Regions from separate parts of the Clostridium bornimense genome, predicted to be linked through region 1. Evidence: riboswitches for the same ligand, from Rfam matches in the RefSeq annotation. Region 1 holds a riboswitch; each other region holds the start of a gene.
The links. Region 1 has a riboswitch for S-adenosylmethionine ahead of metK (methionine adenosyltransferase). Riboswitches for the same ligand answer to the same signal wherever they lie in the genome.
Positions count from the first base shown of each region.

Region 2: linked by a shared signal. The riboswitch ahead of CM240_RS09260 (O-acetylhomoserine aminocarboxypropyltransferase/cysteine synthase family protein) and the one ahead of metK (methionine adenosyltransferase) in region 1 are both predicted to bind S-adenosylmethionine.
Region 3: linked by a shared signal. The riboswitch ahead of CM240_RS03625 (methionine ABC transporter ATP-binding protein) and the one ahead of metK (methionine adenosyltransferase) in region 1 are both predicted to bind S-adenosylmethionine.

Region 1 covers NZ_HG917868.1:2,480,039-2,486,355, forward strand. The annotation lists gene recD2 (SF1B family DNA helicase RecD2) at 1-1,071, opposite strand, end outside; gene metK (methionine adenosyltransferase) at 1,589-2,764, opposite strand; SAM riboswitch class I at 2,842-2,943, opposite strand; tRNA gene CM240_RS11210 (tRNA-Tyr) at 3,079-3,163, opposite strand; tRNA gene CM240_RS11215 (tRNA-Thr) at 3,169-3,244, opposite strand; tRNA gene CM240_RS11220 (tRNA-Tyr) at 3,276-3,360, opposite strand; tRNA gene CM240_RS11225 (tRNA-Thr) at 3,375-3,450, opposite strand; tRNA gene CM240_RS11230 (tRNA-Val) at 3,456-3,531, opposite strand; gene CM240_RS11235 (tRNA 2-thiocytidine biosynthesis TtcA family protein) at 3,790-4,512, shown strand; gene yyaC (spore protease YyaC) at 4,563-5,105, shown strand; gene mreB (rod shape-determining protein) at 5,211-6,230, opposite strand.
Region 2 covers NZ_HG917868.1:2,057,776-2,064,092, forward strand. The annotation lists gene CM240_RS09250 (Na+/H+ antiporter NhaC family protein) at 1-948, opposite strand, end outside; gene CM240_RS09255 (DedA family protein) at 1,182-1,826, opposite strand; gene CM240_RS09260 (O-acetylhomoserine aminocarboxypropyltransferase/cysteine synthase family protein) at 2,029-3,318, opposite strand; SAM riboswitch class I at 3,410-3,511, opposite strand; gene CM240_RS09265 (zinc ribbon domain-containing protein) at 3,735-4,154, shown strand; gene aat (leucyl/phenylalanyl-tRNA--protein transferase) at 4,512-5,168, opposite strand; gene CM240_RS09275 (hypothetical protein) at 5,202-5,714, opposite strand; gene CM240_RS09280 (CarD family transcriptional regulator) at 5,876-6,317, shown strand, end outside.
Region 3 covers NZ_HG917868.1:804,059-810,375, reverse strand. The annotation lists gene CM240_RS03640 (ribonuclease H-like domain-containing protein) at 1-406, opposite strand, end outside; gene CM240_RS03635 (MetQ/NlpA family ABC transporter substrate-binding protein) at 616-1,428, opposite strand; gene CM240_RS03630 (methionine ABC transporter permease) at 1,460-2,119, opposite strand; gene CM240_RS03625 (methionine ABC transporter ATP-binding protein) at 2,109-3,083, opposite strand; SAM riboswitch class I at 3,218-3,314, opposite strand; gene CM240_RS03620 (FeoA family protein) at 3,547-3,771, shown strand; gene feoB (ferrous iron transport protein B) at 3,773-5,554, shown strand; gene CM240_RS17195 (FeoB-associated Cys-rich membrane protein) at 5,567-5,722, shown strand; gene CM240_RS03610 (triple tyrosine motif-containing protein) at 5,739-6,317, opposite strand, start outside.

The sequences.
Region 1 (6,317 bases):
GATTGTTGTAATACAATTTATAATTGTAGTCTTACCAGTCCCCGGTCCTCCTGTTATTACCTCTACTCCAGTATTAAAAATACCTTTTACAGCTTCTTTTTGTATTTCTTGAAGTGATATATCATTTTCATCTTCAAACTCTTTTATTTCTTTATCAACATCTATATCTAATTTATTGTAATCCGATGTAGATAAAGTTATTAATTTATGAGTAACTGATAATTCACTATAGTATATTGTTAATGGATAAACATATACTTTATGATCTATCTCCTCAATCTTTACCTTTAAGTCAAGACTAATCTCCATTAAATTTTTTTCAATATCATCTGCAGATACAAGTAATATCTCTTCACCTTGGCTAATAAGTAAATCTATAGGCATGCAGGAATTACCTAAGGCACAATAATTATTTAATACATATATAATTCCAGACTTAATTCTAAATGGAGAACTAGCTTCTATTCCTAAACTTCTTGCTATTTTATCGGCACTTTTAAAACCTATTCCACTTATATCTTCCGTTAACTTATATGGATTTTCCTTAACTATTTCTATTGATTCTTCTCCATATTTTTTATAAATTTTTGCGCATTGAGTTGGAGTTATTCCATAAGTCTGCAAGAAAATATTTATTTTTCTTACACCTCTACCTTTTTCATAAGAATTTTTTATAGTATTTAGCTTCTTCTCTCCAACACCTTCTATTTCTCGTAATCTATCAATATTTTCATCTAATATAGTTAATGTATCTTCCCCAAATTTCTCAACAATCTTCTTTGCTGTAACTGGACCTATTCCAGTAATTATTCCTGAAGATAAGTATCTTTCTATTCCTATTATAGATGTAGGTAAAACCTCTTCTATATTACTAACTTTCAACTGCTCTCCAAATTTAGGATGTACTGTCCACTCTCCTTCAATCTTTACATGTAACCCCTCAGTTGCAAATGGTACTATCCCAACAAATGTTATTAATTTATCACTATTATCCTTTACCTTACCAATTACATATCCATTTTCATCATTTTTAAAAGTTATAGTTTCAATAACACCCTCAATAGTTACCATATCGCTCTAAAATTCTCCTTATATTATTTATTAATTTTATTATAACCTAACAGATATCAGTTCACAATTCGCGATTCACAATTAGTAATGCACAAAAGTAACGAATAAGTAAGAGTGAAGAGTTATGGTGGAAATTCCTGCGGAATTTCTTAGAATCTAAGTGTTTCAGTTTGGTCTTATAGAATAGATTAGTTTTCTTATATTAATTTTATTTGATATAAAAGTCATTACAGGGGGCTAATGAAAGTTACACTTTTATGTAGCTTGGACTAGAACTCCTGGATTTATAGTAAGCAAAAAACAACACTTAAGTATACTAGCTCTATATATGTGCTAAATATATATATCACCCTAATTAAGAATTACTAAATGCAAATTATAATTGCTTGTCCGCAGGACTATAATATTTTCCCCACAGGGGAAAATTAATCTTAATTGAGAATTGTGAATTAACAAAAAGGAGCTATCGCTAACAAATTTTCATTTGCTAATACGATAACTCCTTTTGATATATTACCTATAGGTATTTCTTTATTTCTTCAACTTTATCAAGTTGTTCCCATGGAAGTTCTACGTCAGTTCTTCCAAAGTGTCCGTATGCTGCTGTTTGTTTGTAAATAGGTCTTCTTAAATCTAAAGATTTAATTATAGCTCCTGGTCTTAAATCAAATACTCTATTTACGATATCAACAATTTTTTCTTCATCTAATTTTCCAGTACCAAAGGTTTCGATTTCGATTGAAACTGGTTTAGAAACTCCAATTGCATATGCTAATTGAATTTCAAGCTTATCAGCAACACCAGCTGCTACTAAATTCTTAGCAACCCATCTTGCAGCATAAGCAGCAGATCTATCTACCTTTGTTGGATCTTTTCCTGAGAATGCTCCTCCACCATGTCTTCCATATCCACCATAAGTGTCTACTATTATCTTTCTTCCTGTTAATCCAGTATCACCTTGTGGTCCACCGATAACAAATCTTCCTGTTGGATTTATATAATATTTTGTTTCTCCATCAAGAAGTTCTGCTGGAATAACAGCTTCTATTACATATTTCTTTAAATCTTTAACTATTTGATCATGCTCAACTTCTGGCCCATGTTGAGTAGAAATAACAATAGCATCAATTCTAACTGGTTTATTATCCTTATATTCAACTGTAACTTGTGTTTTACCATCTGGTCTTAAATATGGAAGAGTTCCGTTCTTTCTAACTTCTGTTAATCTTCTTGATAATCTATGAGCCATAGCTATTGGCATTGGCATAAATTCTGGAGTTTCTGTAGTAGCAAATCCGAACATCATTCCTTGATCTCCAGCACCTACTGCTTCAACTTCATCTTTTTCTCCTTGTCTGCTTTCTAATGCTTCATCTACTCCCATAGCTATATCTGCTGATTGTTCGTCTATTGATGATAAAACTGCCAATGTATCACAATCAAATCCATATTTAGCTCTGTCATATCCTATTTCTTTTACTGTTTCTCTAACTACTTTTTGAACATCTACATATCCTTTTGTAGTTATTTCACCCATTACCATGACCATACCTGTTGTCGCTGTTGTTTCACAAGCTACTCTAGACATTGGATCTTGAGCAAGTAAAGAATCTAATATTGCATCTGAAATTTGGTCACAAATTTTATCAGGATGTCCTTCTGTTACTGATTCTGAAGTAAATAATTTTTTCAATGTACTTCCTCCCTTTATATATAATTATCTCGGTGCATAAAAAAAGCACCCTACAATAAGAAGATGCTGTCACTCATCTCTTATCTCGTAGTATAAACTACAGGAATTGGCACCTTTGTGTCTTCCACAGGTTGCCGGGTTTCATAGGGCCCTTTTCCCTCCACCTCTCTTGATAAGAGTATTTATTTATTTTTATTGATATTTTAACACAATTAAACTTTTCAGTCAATGTTAATTTTACATAATAAGTAATTATATCCATATTATTTAAGATATTTATCATAAAAAAAAGAGAAGATTACTTCTCTTTTTTTTGGTGGGCGGAGATGGATTCGAACCATCGAAACGAAACGTAACAGATTTACAGTCTGCCCCCTTTGGCCACTCGGGAACCCGCCCTTAGTTGGTGCTGGCAACAGGACTTGAACCCGTAACCTGCTGATTACAAGTCAGCTGCTCTACCAATTGAGCCATGCCAGCATATATATTTTATTTTGTTTAATATAATATATGGTGGGCGGAGATGGATTCGAACCATCGAAACGAAACGTAACAGATTTACAGTCTGCCCCCTTTGGCCACTCGGGAACCCGCCCTTATTATATTATATTGGTGCTGGCAACAGGACTTGAACCCGTAACCTGCTGATTACAAGTCAGCTGCTCTACCAGTTGAGCCATGCCAGCATATGTGGTGGGAACAACAGGGCTCGAACCTGTGACCCTCTGCTTGTAAGGCAGATGCTCTCCCAGCTGAGCTATGCTCCCACATGTTTTGTCGCTTTGCGTTTCCGCCCCGTCGACAATGACTAGTATACATGTATAGCTATTTTTCATCAACACCGATATAAACTCATTATTTAAAATTATTCTTATTATTCTCTATTTATCTTTATTTATCTCTTTTTTAAGCATTAACTCATTTTTATATTATAGCCTCTAAATAAGCCTTATTTTTTACATCTTATATTTAATGTTCATAAATTATGTATTATAATTACTTCAGAATGTGAGGTGTAAGAAAATATGGACTATAAAAAGCTTATTAAAAAATTCAAAAGAGCTATAGAAGATTTTAATTTAATCGAAGACGGAGATAAAATCGCTATAGGTATATCTGGAGGTAAAGATTCACTTACTTTGCTATACTTACTATCTATATACAAAAAAATTTCTCCTAAAGAATTTGACTTGGTAGGTATTTCTTTAGATCCAGGTAATGGATGTGACTTTTCTAGTGTTTCAATTTTAAGTAAAAAATTAAATGTAGAATATCATATAATTCCAACAGATATATCTAACATAGTTTTTAACATAAAAAAAGAAAAAAATCCTTGCTCCTTATGTGCAAAATTAAGACGTGGAATGCTAAATAGTAGCGCTAAAAATCTTAATTGTAATAAAATAGCCCTAGGACATCATAAAAATGATGCTATTGAAACATTACTTATGTCCATGTTTTATGAAGGACGAATTAACTGTTTTACTCCAAAAACATATTTATCCCGAATGGACATCACTGTAATACGACCTATGGTATATATAGATGAAAACGAAATAAAATCTTTTGTAAAAGATAATGATATAGAAATAGTTAAAAATCCATGTCCAGCTGATGGAAAGACTAAAAGACAATTTATAAAAGACTTAACCTATAATCTAAAAACTGAAATTCCAGATGTACAAATCAACCTTCTGAAATCCCTAACAAATATAGAGCAATTAAATATATGGCATAAAGAAAAATAACATTCTATTTCCTCTATATACCCTCATATAAATTTTATGGGGGTGTTTTTGTGAAAAAAATTAAAGTTCACTTTAAAAAAGAATTGGCATATGTACAACTAGCCCAATTTTTAAAAGATTATATAGATGATAATACGATAATAATTTGCATTGGAACAGATAGATGTATCGGAGATTCTCTTGGCCCTATTGTAGGATCTATGCTCATTAATAAGTTCTTTCCCCTTACTGTTTACGGAACAATTAAAACTCCAATTCATGCTCTTAATTTAGAAAATCAATTAAAATTAATTAAAGAAAAGCATCCTAACAACAACATAATCGCTATAGATGCTTGCCTAGGTGATGACAGTAGTATAGGAGATATTCAAATTCGTAATCAACCTATCTCTCCAGGAAAAGGTGTTGGAAAAACTCTTCCCGATGTAGGTAATATTTCTATAATTGGTATAGTTGATTCTTGCGATAATACAGAATTTTTTACTAATAGAAGTACCCGTCTTGATTTAATAATTGATATGTCATCTGTTATCGTAAATACTATTTTATATGCTTATTGTTTAAATCATAAGGATAATGATTTATTTTTATAAGTATATTTATAAAAAAGGGTACTTGAAAAATGTTTTCAAATACCCTTTAAATTAAGATTTTAAATAAAATCATTTATATAAATATAATTAATAGTATTATAAATACTATTCAAATATAGAATCTCCGTTATCATCTAAGCTATCTATATACTTTAACGCTTCCCCTGTACCTAATGCAACACAAGACACTGCATCATCTGCAACATAAACTGGTACATTTGTAACCTTAGATATTAATCTATCTAAACCATGTAATAAAGCTCCTCCACCTGTCATATATATACCTTTATCTGATATATCTGCCGCTAATTCTGGTGGTGTTCTTTCAAGAACAGAGTGAGCACAATCTGCAATAGCTCTTACACTTTCATCTAAAGCTTCTCTCATTTCTTCTGAAGTTACTGTTATATTTTTAGGTAGTCCTGTAACTAAATCTCTACCTTTTATATCCATTGACGCATTTTCTTCTCTAACATCAGCAGTACCAATATTTATTTTTAATTGTTCTGCTGTTCTTTCACCAATCATTAATTTATAATTTTTTCTTATATATTTAATTATAGCTTCATCAAATGAGTCACCAGCTATTTTTATAGAACTTCTAACAACCATTCCACCAAGAGAAATAATAGCTATATCTGTAGTACCTCCGCCAATATCTATAACCATTGTTCCACTAGCTTTACCAATATCTATTCCTGCACCTATAGCCGCTGCTAAAGGTTCTTCTATAAGTTCAACCCTTTGAGCACCTGCATTTTTACCTGCATCTCTAACAGCTCTTTTTTCTACTTCTGTGGCTTCACATGGAATACAGATTACAATACTTGGTGCACTAACTCTCTTCTTTCCACAAGCTTTCTTTATAAATGTTTTAAGCATTATCTCTGTTATATCATAATCAGATATTACACCATCTCTTAACGGTCTTATAGCCACAATATTACCTGGTGTTCTACCTATCATTTGTCTCGCTTCTTCACCAACTGCTAACACTTCTCTAGTGTTTCTATTAATAGCAACAACAGATGGTTCTTGTAATATAATCCCCTTACCTTTCGCATACACTAGGACACTTGCTGTTCCTAAATCTATGCCCATGTCACTCCCTCTTCTAAAAAACATACTTTCCACTCCTACCATAATATTATATGAACTTTCACTTCTAAAGTTAATTCTAGCATTTTTCTACTATTTCTTCTAGTTCTCTTT
Region 2 (6,317 bases), 420 kb from region 1:
TATTGTTGGTATCATCCCTGCAAATCCTTCAATATATGTATCACAAAACTCTCCAAAAGACATCTTTTTTCTTGGAATATAAAGAAGTAAACATACTACTAATGATGATACTACTGCTATAAATAAGTCACCCCATATTATTGTTATAGCTATAAGTGTTCCTATAGGAAGTAAAAAATCGATAAGTTGACCTTCTCCTTCTCCATATTTATCTACTAAATCGTTATTAAATCTTTCACTTTTATTACTATAAACTTCACCATTTTTTTCTACTCTTTCATAAGCTACCTTCATTCTACCTAACTTTGGTATAACTCCTAAGATAAATAATGGTACTATTATTACTGAAATCCATGCATAAAAAGTAAATGGAATAACTCTTAAATAAGTAGCTATTTCACCACCAAAATTTAAATCTGGTATACCATTTTGCTTATAAAATACACTAGAATAGAAAATAGCCCAGGTTGAAAAAGGAAGTAAAACACAAATAGGCGCTCCTGTAGAATCAATTATGTACGCTAAAGATTCTCTTGGAATCTTCTTTTTATCTGATATTTTTTTCATACAAGCCCCTAGAGTCATTATATTTAAATATTCATCAATAAATATTAAAATTCCTAATATCCAAGTAGTTAACAATGTCTTTTTACTGGTATTACAATATCTTTCTAGCTTTCCTGCAAAACCTAATGTTCCTTTCGATTTAGCTAGTAGTGCAATTAAACTTCCAAATAATCCACAAACGATTAATACCCATTGATTATCAGCATCACCAGCTGCCTTAAAAAAGGCTTCCGACCACATTGGCGCAAAACTAGGGCCATAAATGATTACATATGTAGCAATCGTTCCTAACAATAACGCTTCTAAAGTTCTTTTAGTTATCAATGCAAATATGATAACTATTAACGCTGGTAAAACACTAAGTATACCATAATGATCCATATGTACTTCTCTCCCTTTTCATTAGTAAATTACGTTTACTTTATATTTTATCCAATATAGCCTTTTTAATTAATTTATTTATAACTACATCAATAATTTATAACTTTTAATTACTTATATTTTTAGACCAGATACGATTTTAACATATCATAAACTAATTGAAAACATAATTTAATAAATTAGTAAAGAATAAAATTTTTATACACTGAATCATAATATATTATTAGTATACCTTAGCTATTAACTTGATCTTTTGTACTATTCATATGCTTTATCACTTCTACTAAAACAGGCAATAATGAAATTAAAATAATTCCTATTGTAACTAAAGAAAAATTATTTTTTATTACTGGGATATTACCAAAAAAGAATCCTAAGGATAAAAATAAACTTACCCAAATAGTACCTCCAATAATATTGAAAACACCAAATTTCTTGTAGCACATCTTACCTATACCAGCTACAAATGGAGCAAATGTTCTTACTATAGGAACAAATCTTGCTAAAACTATAGCCTTAGAACCGTACTTTTCATAAAAGCTTTGCGCTTTATCTATATAACTCTTCTTAATAAACCTACTATTACTATTTACAAGTCTCTCACCTAATTTCTTTCCAATAAGATAATTAGTACCATCACCTAAAATAGCAGCTGAAAAAAATATTACTATTAATACAAGTATATTCATACCTGAAACCGCCGCTAAAGCACCACAGGCAAAAATAATAGAATCTCCTGGTAAAAAAGGTGTCACTACTAACCCTGTTTCACAAAAAATAATTAAAAATAACAGTACATATATAAGTACTCCATAGTTATCCATAATAACAGGTATATACCTATCAAAATGCAATAACTCTTCAATAAAATTCATCATATAAATTAGCACTCCTTAACATATTTTTACTAATTATAGCATTTTAATGTTAAGTTTATGTTAAATAATTCTAATCAATAAACATCTGTAAAATTTATATGCTTTATTTAAGAAGTTAAATTAAAAAAGGAGTTACTAAACGTAACCCCTTCTTTATAAAAATATACTCTATACAGAACAATCCATTATTTTATAGCATTTACTACTCACCAAATGCTTGTTTTAAGTCATCAATTATATCATCTATATGTTCAGTACCAATTGATAATCTAATAGTGTTTGGCTTAATTCCTGATTTTAAAAGTTCTTCTCCTTCTAATTGTGAGTGAGTTGTAGTAGCTGGATGAATAACAAGTGATTTTACATCTGCTACATTAGCAAGAAGTGAGAATATTTTAAGTCTATCTATAAACTCAGTAGCTTCTTTTTGTCCACCTTTGATTTCAAAAGTAAAAATTGAACCTCCTCCATTTGGGAAATATTTATCATATAATTCCTTTTGCTTTCCTGTTGCTAATGATGGATGGTTAACATTTTCTACCTTAGGATGATTCTTTAAAAATTCTACTACTTTTAAAGTATTTTCTACATGACGTTCAACTCTTAGTGATAATGTTTCTAATCCTTGTAATAATAAGAATGCATTAAATGGACTAATTGTTGCTCCTGTATCTCTTAGTAATATTGCACGTATTTTAGTTACATAAGCTGCTGCTCCTGCTGCTTTAGTAAACACTACTCCATGATAACTTGGGTTTGGCTCAGTAAGGCTTGGAAATTTACCTGATGCTTCCCAATCAAATTTTCCTGAATCAACAATTACACCACCTAGTGATGTTCCATGTCCACCAATGAACTTAGTTGCTGAATGAACCACTACATCTGCTCCATGTTCTATTGGTCTAAATAAATATGGTGTAGCAAATGTACTATCAACAATTAATGGTATACCATGTTTATGTGCAATTTCTGATAATGCATCAATATCTATTAAATTTGAATTTGGATTTCCAAGAGATTCAACAAATATGGCTCTTGTATTTTCTTGTATTGCTTCCTCAAAATTATTTACATCGTCTGGATCAACAAATGTAGTTGTTATTCCATACTCTGGTAGTGTGTTAAGAAGTAAATTATAAGTTCCCCCATATATAGTTGTAGCCGCAACTACATGTTGTCCTGCTGAAACTATATTTTGTATTGCATAAGTTATTGCTGCTGCTCCTGATGCTACTGCAAGTGCTGCTACTCCGCCTTCTAATGCTGCTACTCTTTCTTCAAATACCCCTTGAGTTGAGTTAGTAAGACGTCCATAAATATTTCCACCTTCAGCTAGTCCAAATCTTGCTGCTGCTTGAGCTGAATCCTTAAACACATAAGAAGTTGTTTGATATATAGGAACTGCTCTTGCCCCTGTTGCTGGATCCGGTTCTTCTTGTCCTGCATGAAGTTGTAATGTTTCAAACCTTAATTTTCTTTCTTGATTACTCATCTTAAATCGCCCCTTTTTATTTATCTAATATTTCTTTACTAATAAATAAAAAAATGTACCAGAGAGAATCTTCTAGTACTTTAGATACATCCTCTTATCTCTTAGCTATTGCTACAGGATTTAGCACCTATAGGTTTTCCCATTAGGTTGCCGGGTTTCATTGGGCCAGTCCCTCCACCACTCTTGATAAGAATACGAGCTTTTTATTTTCCTATAAAGCCCATATGTTTTATATGTTTTCTTTGTGATTATTATTATATTGTATTATTTTTACTATGTCAACATATTATTATAAGAAAATATCTTTTTTACAGGAATAATTTTTAAATTCATATTAACAATAAATTTAATTCTTTGAATCTTAATATATGATAAAATTATATATATTACATTTTATTAAGATCGGAGGATAATCAATGAATATTCTGTCAGGAACTTACGGCTTTGACCTGTTATCTATTTTTATTTTAATAATAAGTCTATTTTTTAACTTTGGAAAAATCCCTAGATTAATTAGCCTTATCCTTTGGGGAATAGTTGTATTTAGAGCATTTTCAAAAAATACTTATAAACGTTCACAAGAATTAAGTAAATTTACTACCTTTATCAACAATATATTAAGAAAATTTAATAGACAATTACCTTATATGACTAATGTCAGTCTAGAACTTATACCCCCAATGTTTACAAGACTTAAATATACTATAAATCAAAAGATTCAATATAAAATTGTCGCTTGTCCAAATTGTGGTCAAAAATTAAGATTACCTCGTAGAAAAGGTAAAATAATAGCTACTTGCAAGAGATGTCATAATGAATTCCGCTTAAGAACATAAAAAAGGATACTGTTACACATAGAAATCTACTTTGTGCAACAGTATCCTTTTTAGAATAAAGATATAGTTTTACCACTACTTAACTAGAACAGGTACTAATATAAACTTAAATCTTTATATATAATACTATACAAATATATATTCAACGCTTCATGAAAGTGCAACTTTCAGGAGCCCCCTGTATTGACTTATATATCAACTATAATCTAAATAAGAAACATAGTCTAACTTATAACATTTTACTCAACACTTGTAATCTAAGAAATTCCGCAGGAATTTCCTCTATACCTGTGTCTTGTGCCCTCATACCTGTGCCATATATCTGTGCCTTAATTTCCCTTAACTATTCCTTATTACTTACTCACTATCACCTATTCCTTTCTTTATCATTTCCTTAAAGGTATTCCACTCTACAAATTCTCCTCCCATACTTTCTAAATGACTAGTATACATCTGACAATCAATAAATTGAAATCCTTCTTCTTCTAACCTTTTAGCTAAAGTAATTAAAGCAACTTTTGAAGCATTAGATACTTTAGAAAACATACTCTCTCCAAAGAAACATTTTCCTATCTTAACACCATAAAGTCCTCCAACTAATTCTCCATCTTTATATGTCTCTACACTTGAAGCAAATCCATGATCAAATAAATTTATATAAGCTTCTTTCATATCATTATTAATCCATGTACCCTCTTTATCTTCTCTTAACTCCTTACAATTGCTTATTACCGCTGAAAAATCTTCATCAAATTTTACCTGAAAGCCACCGTTTCTTAATATCTTTTTCATAGACTTAGATATCTTTATTTTTTCTGGCTTTATAATAAATCTCTTTTTAGGACACCACCAAAGAATATCGTCATCTTCTCCATACCAAGGGAAAATGCCATTTACATAAGCTAAAATTAACCTCTCTATTGAAAGATCACCACCAACTGCTAACAATCCATCTTCATCAGCTAATTCTGGTGCAGGAAACACAATATCTTCATTTAACATATATACTGCCATAGTATCTTCCCCCTTTTCATTCTTCTGTGATAACTAGAAATTTAACGTATCATGACTTATTCCTGTAGCTATAAAAATAAGCAAACTAGAAAGTAAGTTATTATTAGCATTCCTAATAGCTTTTTCATCTCTATCTTCTCCTGTCATCGATGAAACTACTTGAAGTTCTTCAAAGTTTATTTCAAGAAATACTCCTGTAGCATATAAAAATAGCTTATTTGCTATTCTTGGAGCATCACTGAAATCTGGTGCATTCTCCATATAATTTGTACCATTAATCTCATCTAATAGTCTTCCTCTTGAGTCATAAAGATAATTTATATTCATAAATATAGCTAAAACAATAATATATATTGTATTTATTGATAAATTTAATACACCTAGTTGTCTTATAAGTTCAGAGTCTGGATAACTTATATCACTATTAGATGACGTACTTCCTTCCTTATCTTCTGAATTTTCAATATCAATACCATCTCTATCTATCTCTTCACTATTTATATCATTACCTTTATATCTCATAAAATTATATCTATTTACACCCATTCATATACCTCTATTATATATCTATCTTGCTATTATTCAATATATGTTATATACTACCAAACTGTTTTTATTTAGTAGTAGCTTGTCCAAATTAGCCTTATTATAAATTATATGTTAAAATAATAATGATAACAAAATATAATGTAAAAGAGGTAATGAATTTGTACAATAAAGGTGATAAAATTGTCTTTCCTAATCAGGGAGTGGGGATAATCGATGATATAGAACCAAGAGAATTTCAAGATACTATGCAAGATTATTATGACATTCATTTAGTAAATAGCACATTAAAATTAATGTTACCCTGCAATCGTATGGAAGTTTCCAATGCACGATTAGTTTCCGATTCACAAACTCTAGATAAGTATTTAAACAATTTAGATTACTTTCTGGATAATGGGTGCCACTCTACGAATATAGATTCAAAACAACGAATCAAAGACAATAAAAGCAAACTTAGTTCTGGAACTTTAAAAGATTATTTTGAAGTAATACTAGAACTTACACATATACAAAATGATTCTAAATTAAATTCTAGTGAAAAACAAATACTATATAATGCTCGCAAAATTTTAGTTGATGAAATAAGTCTTAGTAAAAATT
Region 3 (6,317 bases), 1.2 Mb from region 1:
ATTCTTCTTGAATATCTATAGATGCGAACTCTTTGTTAACATCCATATCTATTTTATACTTTTTAAACAAATATCTAATTACTGTAAAATCATTATTGCCAGAAAAAGTTGTAATATATTTTTTTCCAAATTCTTTTTTTAACTTTTCTAATAACTCTTTTCCTTTATGTAATACCACTCTTACATCTTGTCTATTTTCAAGCATATACTGTACTACTCTAAATTCATTATTCTCTTCATCTAAATACCCAATTCCAAAAACTCCAACGCATATAGGTACTTTATATACATAATGTTCTAAATCTAAATATATAGATTTTTTATATAACTTCTTTTCTCCATTAACTTCTAATAATAACTCTTCATTTATCTCATCAATAGGAATTACCGTCTCTCTTATTAGCATTAATTCACCTTCTCATGGTTTTTATTCATACATTATATTATATATCCATATTAGCAAAAATTAAATACTACTAAATACTAAATGCTAATTCTCAATTCACATTTCACAATTCTCAATCATTGTGCACTGATAAAAAAAGCTGCCGCTTACGAAATTTAATCGTTCTTGCGACAGCTCCTATGTGATAGCTTTTTACTAAAATTTATTATTTAAAATGCTGGTACAATACTTCCATTGTACTTTTCTTCAATAAAACTCTTAATTTTATCTGAAGTTAATGCTTCTTCTAATGCCTTAAACCATTCAGTATTTTCGTTTCCTTCTTTTGTAACTAATATATTAGCATATGGTGAATCATTTCCTTCAATAAATAAAGCATCTTTTAGTGGATTTAAATTTGCTTGTATTGCAAAATTAGTATTTATAATTGATAAATCTACATCTTGTAGTGAAACCGGTAATTGTTCAGCTTGCATTTCAACAATTTTTAAATTTTTAGGATTTTCTGTTATATCTAATACAGAAGGAATCTCTGTATCTTTAAGTTCAATGAGCCCTTTTGATTCTAATAGTTTTAGTGCTCTTCCTCCATTAGATCCGTCATTAGGTATAGATATAGTAGCTCCATCTTTAAGTTCTGACACATCTTTTATTTTACTTGAATATGCTCCCATTGGTTCGATGTGTATTTTAGCACCTGCTATTAAATGTGTTTTTTGTTCCTCATTAAAAGTTTCTAAGTATGGTGTATGTTGAAAGAAGTTTGCATCTAGACTTCCTTCTTCTGTTGCTGTATTAGGAAGTACATAGTCATCAAAAGTTTTTATTTCTAACTCATATCCCTTTTCTTTTAAAATTGACTTTGCTTCTTCTAAAATTTCTGCATGAGGTACTGGTGACGCCCCCACAACAATTTTAGTCTTATTTCCATCATCTGCAGCTTTTTCTTCACTTCCACAAGCTGTTAATGATAATGCAACTATTGCTGTTAATGATAATGCTATTAGCTTTTTTAATTTCATAATTCAATCTCTCCTTTTCCTCACAATAATATTATTTTAATTTTTTATATAAAACATTCCCCACAGTTTGTATTAATTGAACAACTATTATTAATACTACAACGGTATAGAACATTACTTTGTTATCAAATCTAGTATATCCATATGTTATAGCAACTTTACCTAAACCATTTGCCCCAACTGCACCAGCCATAGCTGAATATCCAATTATTGATATTATTGAAAGTGTTATTCCAGATATTATTGATGGCATAGCCTCTTTTACAACTACCTTAAATATAATTTGCATATTAGATGCACCAAAAGATTTAGCTGCTTCTATAAGTCCTTTATCAACTTCCTTAAGTGCTGATTCAATTATTCTTGCAATAAACGGTGCTGATGCTATAGTAAGTGGGACAATAGCTGCCGTTTCTCCAATACTTCTCCCAACAATAAATCTAGTAAAAGGTATTATTGCTACTATTAATATAATAAAAGGAAAACTTCTTAAAATATTAATTACTATATCTAAAATTTTATATATATACCTATTAGGTCTTAATCCATCCTTATCAGTAACAAATAATATTATTGCAAGAACAAATCCTATTATTGATGCTAATATTGTTGATGTTATAACCATATATAATGTATCTTTTAATGCTGGTAACAATATTTGCTGTAAAAATAACGGAAAATTATCTGTCATTAGTTATTACCTCCCATACTACCTTCTTACTATCTAAATAGTTTTTAACTCTATTAATATTGTCTTTATCAATATTAATAATCAATGCTCCTAATACATCATCTCTAAATTTCTCTAGTTTACCTCCAACTATAGAAAAATCTATATCTAACTCTCTTGCCATTGATGTTATTACTGATCCTTCAGAACTCTCTTTTGGAAATACTATCCTTATATTAGTTCCTTCTTCAGGTAATAACTCATCTTCTGCTTCTCCTAGTAAACTCTTTAAAGCTTTAGGCTGATGTAAAAATAATTCCTCAACATATCCTTCAGCTGCAATTTCACCTTTTTCTAGAATAGCCACCTTGTTACAAACTTCTCTTACAACTTCCATTTGATGAGTAACAACTACTATAGTTATACCTAATTTCTCATTTATTTCTCTTAATAACTTTAATATAGATTTTGTCGTTCTAGGATCTAGAGCTGATGTAGCTTCATCACAAAGTAATACATTCGGTTCTAATGCTAATGCTCTAGCTATTGCTACTCTTTGCTTTTGCCCTCCACTTAGTTCTCTTGGTTTTGATTTCTTTTTTTCTTTTAAATTTACTATTTTCAATAATTCATTTACTCTAGCCTCTATCTTACCTTTAGGATATCCCCAACATTCCATAGGAAGTGCAACATTTTCATATACTGTCTTTCTCTCTAATAATGAAAAATGTTGAAATATCATTCCTAGATTTTTTCTAAAATTTCTTATCTCTTTCTCTGAAAACTCTTTAACTTCTTTTCCTTCAACCTTTAACGATCCATCATTATAAGTCTCCAGTCTATTTATACATCTTAATAATGTTGATTTTCCTGCCCCACTTTGTCCAACTAATCCATATATTTCACCTTTATTTATAGTTAGATTAATGTCTTTTAAAACTGATACATCGCCAAAACTTTTAGTTAAGTTTTTTATTTCAATCATAATATTTCCTCCAAATACCTTATACATAATTCCTATTACTATACTAGGTTTTCTATTCATCATCATTTAACTAAATTAGCAATCTTCATAGAAATAAATAAAACTCGAGGAAAACTCGAGTTTTTATACGATCTTCCTCATCTTTCAGCTTAATACTGATGGATTTAGCACCTTAATTTCTCAGGTTGCTGGGCTTCATCGGGCCATTCCCTCCGCCTCTCTTGATAAGTCAATATTTAATTATGTTATATACATTATATTTTGATGATTTAATATTGTCAACACCTTTATTTTTTAATTATTCTATTGTGACATTGCAAATTATATTTGTCCTACATATAATATAATTGAGAAAAATATTCAATTATGCTATTATACGGTTGAGAATAATTTTCATGACCAATAATATTTTATTGTTCATATTCTTATATTTTTTACATAAACTTTAAATTAGGAGGAATATATGAGTTTAATAGAGCTAAAATTAGGACAACCAGCCTTAATCACAAAAATAGACTGTGATAAAAAACTAGTAAAAAGATTAAATGCTTTAGGTTGCCTAGAAGGAACAGAAATAAAAATTAAAAGAAAAGCTCCACTAGGAGATCCTATAATAGTTAATTTTAGAGGGTTTGATTTAGCCTTAAGAAAAAAAGATGCTAAAAATATATTCATCAAGGAGGCATAAAATGTTAACAGCCGCACTAATCGGTAATCCCAACGTTGGTAAAACTACACTATTCAACACTTTAACAGGTTCCAATTATAAAGTTGGCAACTGGGCTGGGGTAACCGTCGAAAAAAAAGAAGGTTTTTTAAATAAAAATATTAAAATTGTAGACTTGCCCGGAATTTATGCAATGGATACTTATTCTAATGAAGAAAAAGTTGCTAAAACTTTCCTTGAAACAGAAGAAGTCGATGTAATCTTAAATATTGTAGATGCATCAAATTTATCAAGAAATTTGTATCTTACTACAGAATTAAAAAAATTCAACAAGCCTATTATACTATTACTAAATATGATGGATATTGCTGAAGAAAAAGGTATCAATTATGATTTAGCAAAGCTAGAAGCTAATTTAGATTTATATATAGTTCCTATTTCTGCCACTAACTCAAAAACTTTAAATAAAGTTATAAAACTTCTCGAATCTGAAGATTTTAGTAGTTTATCTACTTCCTCTAAATATAACTTTACCTCAGAAGCTGAAACTTACAAATATATAGATAGAATTCTAAAAGATTCAACTATCTCTTTAGGAAGTAACGATGAAGATAAATGGACTAAAATTTTAGATTCTATTGTACTAAATAGATTTTTAGCTTTTCCTATATTCTTCTTACTTTTATTTTTAATTTTTAAACTTACTTTCTCATGGGTAGGACAACCACTTTCTGATCTTTTAGGAGATATTATGGAAAACAACCTTATTCCTTATTTATCTAATTTACTAAAAGATTCTTCACCTTGGTTTTCTTCACTTATTGTAGATGGAATTATTGGAGGTGTAGGTCAAGTTATTGTTTTTCTTCCTGTTATCCTTTGTTTATTCTTAGGAATATCAGCTTTGGAAGATAGTGGCTATATGGCTAGAACCGCTTTTATAATGGATAAATTGATGCGAAGTATGGGATTATCAGGCAAAGCTTTTATTCCTTTTATTATAGGATTTGGATGCTCTGTTCCTGCTGTAATGTCATCTAGAACTCTAGAAAGTGAAAAAGATAGAAAACTTTCTGCACTTTTAGTACCATTTATAAGTTGTAATGCCCGTTTACCTGTTTACACATTGTTTGCTAGTGTATTTTTCTTTGGTTATGAAACAGAAATTATTTTTTCATTGTACTTACTAGGTATATTTGTAGCTTTTTTAATGGGAATTTTACTTTCTAAGACTTCATTTAAAAATGATGATGAACCGTTAGTTATCGAAATACCTAGATATCAAATTCCAAACATAAAAAATCTTTGTCGTAACACTTTAGAGAAAGCTTCTGGATTTATAAAAAAAGCTGGAACTTTAATTTTCTCAATGTCTGTACTGATTTGGATTCTGTCTTCTTTTAATTTAACAGGATATATAAGCAATGATAATATTAATGACTCTTTTCTTGCTTATATAGGAAAATTTATTGCACCTATTTTTACTCCTCTTGGATTTGGAGATTGGCAAAGTTCTGTTTCTCTTATAACTGGTATAATGGCTAAAGAAGTTATATTAGGCACAATGGGTGTAATTTATGGTGCTGGGCAACAGCTATCTAGTGTTTTACCATCACATTTCACAGCTGTTTCCTCTTACTCCTTTTTAGTATTTGTACTTCTTTATACTCCTTGTATATCTGTTATTGGTGCTATGAAAAAAGAATTCGGAGGTAAATTTGCTACCTTCTCAGTAATATTTCAATTTGTTGTAGCTTGGATTGCAAGTTTTATAATTTTTAATATTGGATCTGCAATATTCTAAGGAGGATATTTTATGGAAATAGTTATAGGTGCTTTGATAATATTATTAGCTATATATCTTCTTTATTCTAATATAAAAAAAAGCAAATCGGGATGTCACTGTAAAAATTGTTCATCTAAATGCCCTGCATATAAAAAAGATGATAAAAGTAATACTGGCTTAAAATAAGCCAGTATTATTTTTTTTAAATTATATCTCCATTAATTATGTCAAAACCATCAATACTTATAATATTTCCTGTTGCTGAACTATTAGCACTTCCTGTATACTCTATTGTTATTGTGTGTGTTCCTGATGATAAGTTCTTATCTGAATATACATATGTCCTTGGTACAAAATTATTACTATACATGTCTACATTATATACTTTCCCATCTATTGTTACTTTTGCTATTCCTCTATTAGATTTTTTTGATGCTATTATGCTTATTCCTGTTCCTGTAAACTTAAATGTTGCTTTTGATCCTTTTATATTTGTTCCTAGCGCTTTTCCTTTGCTATAGTCTTTATACTCTAATATATTCCACTTGCCGCTATAACTTATCTTTTCATTATCTTCTTCTATTCTCTTTGTTATTGGCTTTGTTTCAGTCTCTACAATATCTCCATCTATTATATCCACTCCATCAAAGCCCATTGTTGCATTTGCATCACTTGTCATTGATAACCCTGTATACTCTATGGTTATTGTATGCTTTCCTGATGATAATCCCTTCTTCTGGAACATATATACTCTTGGTTGTGATGTGCTACTATACATATC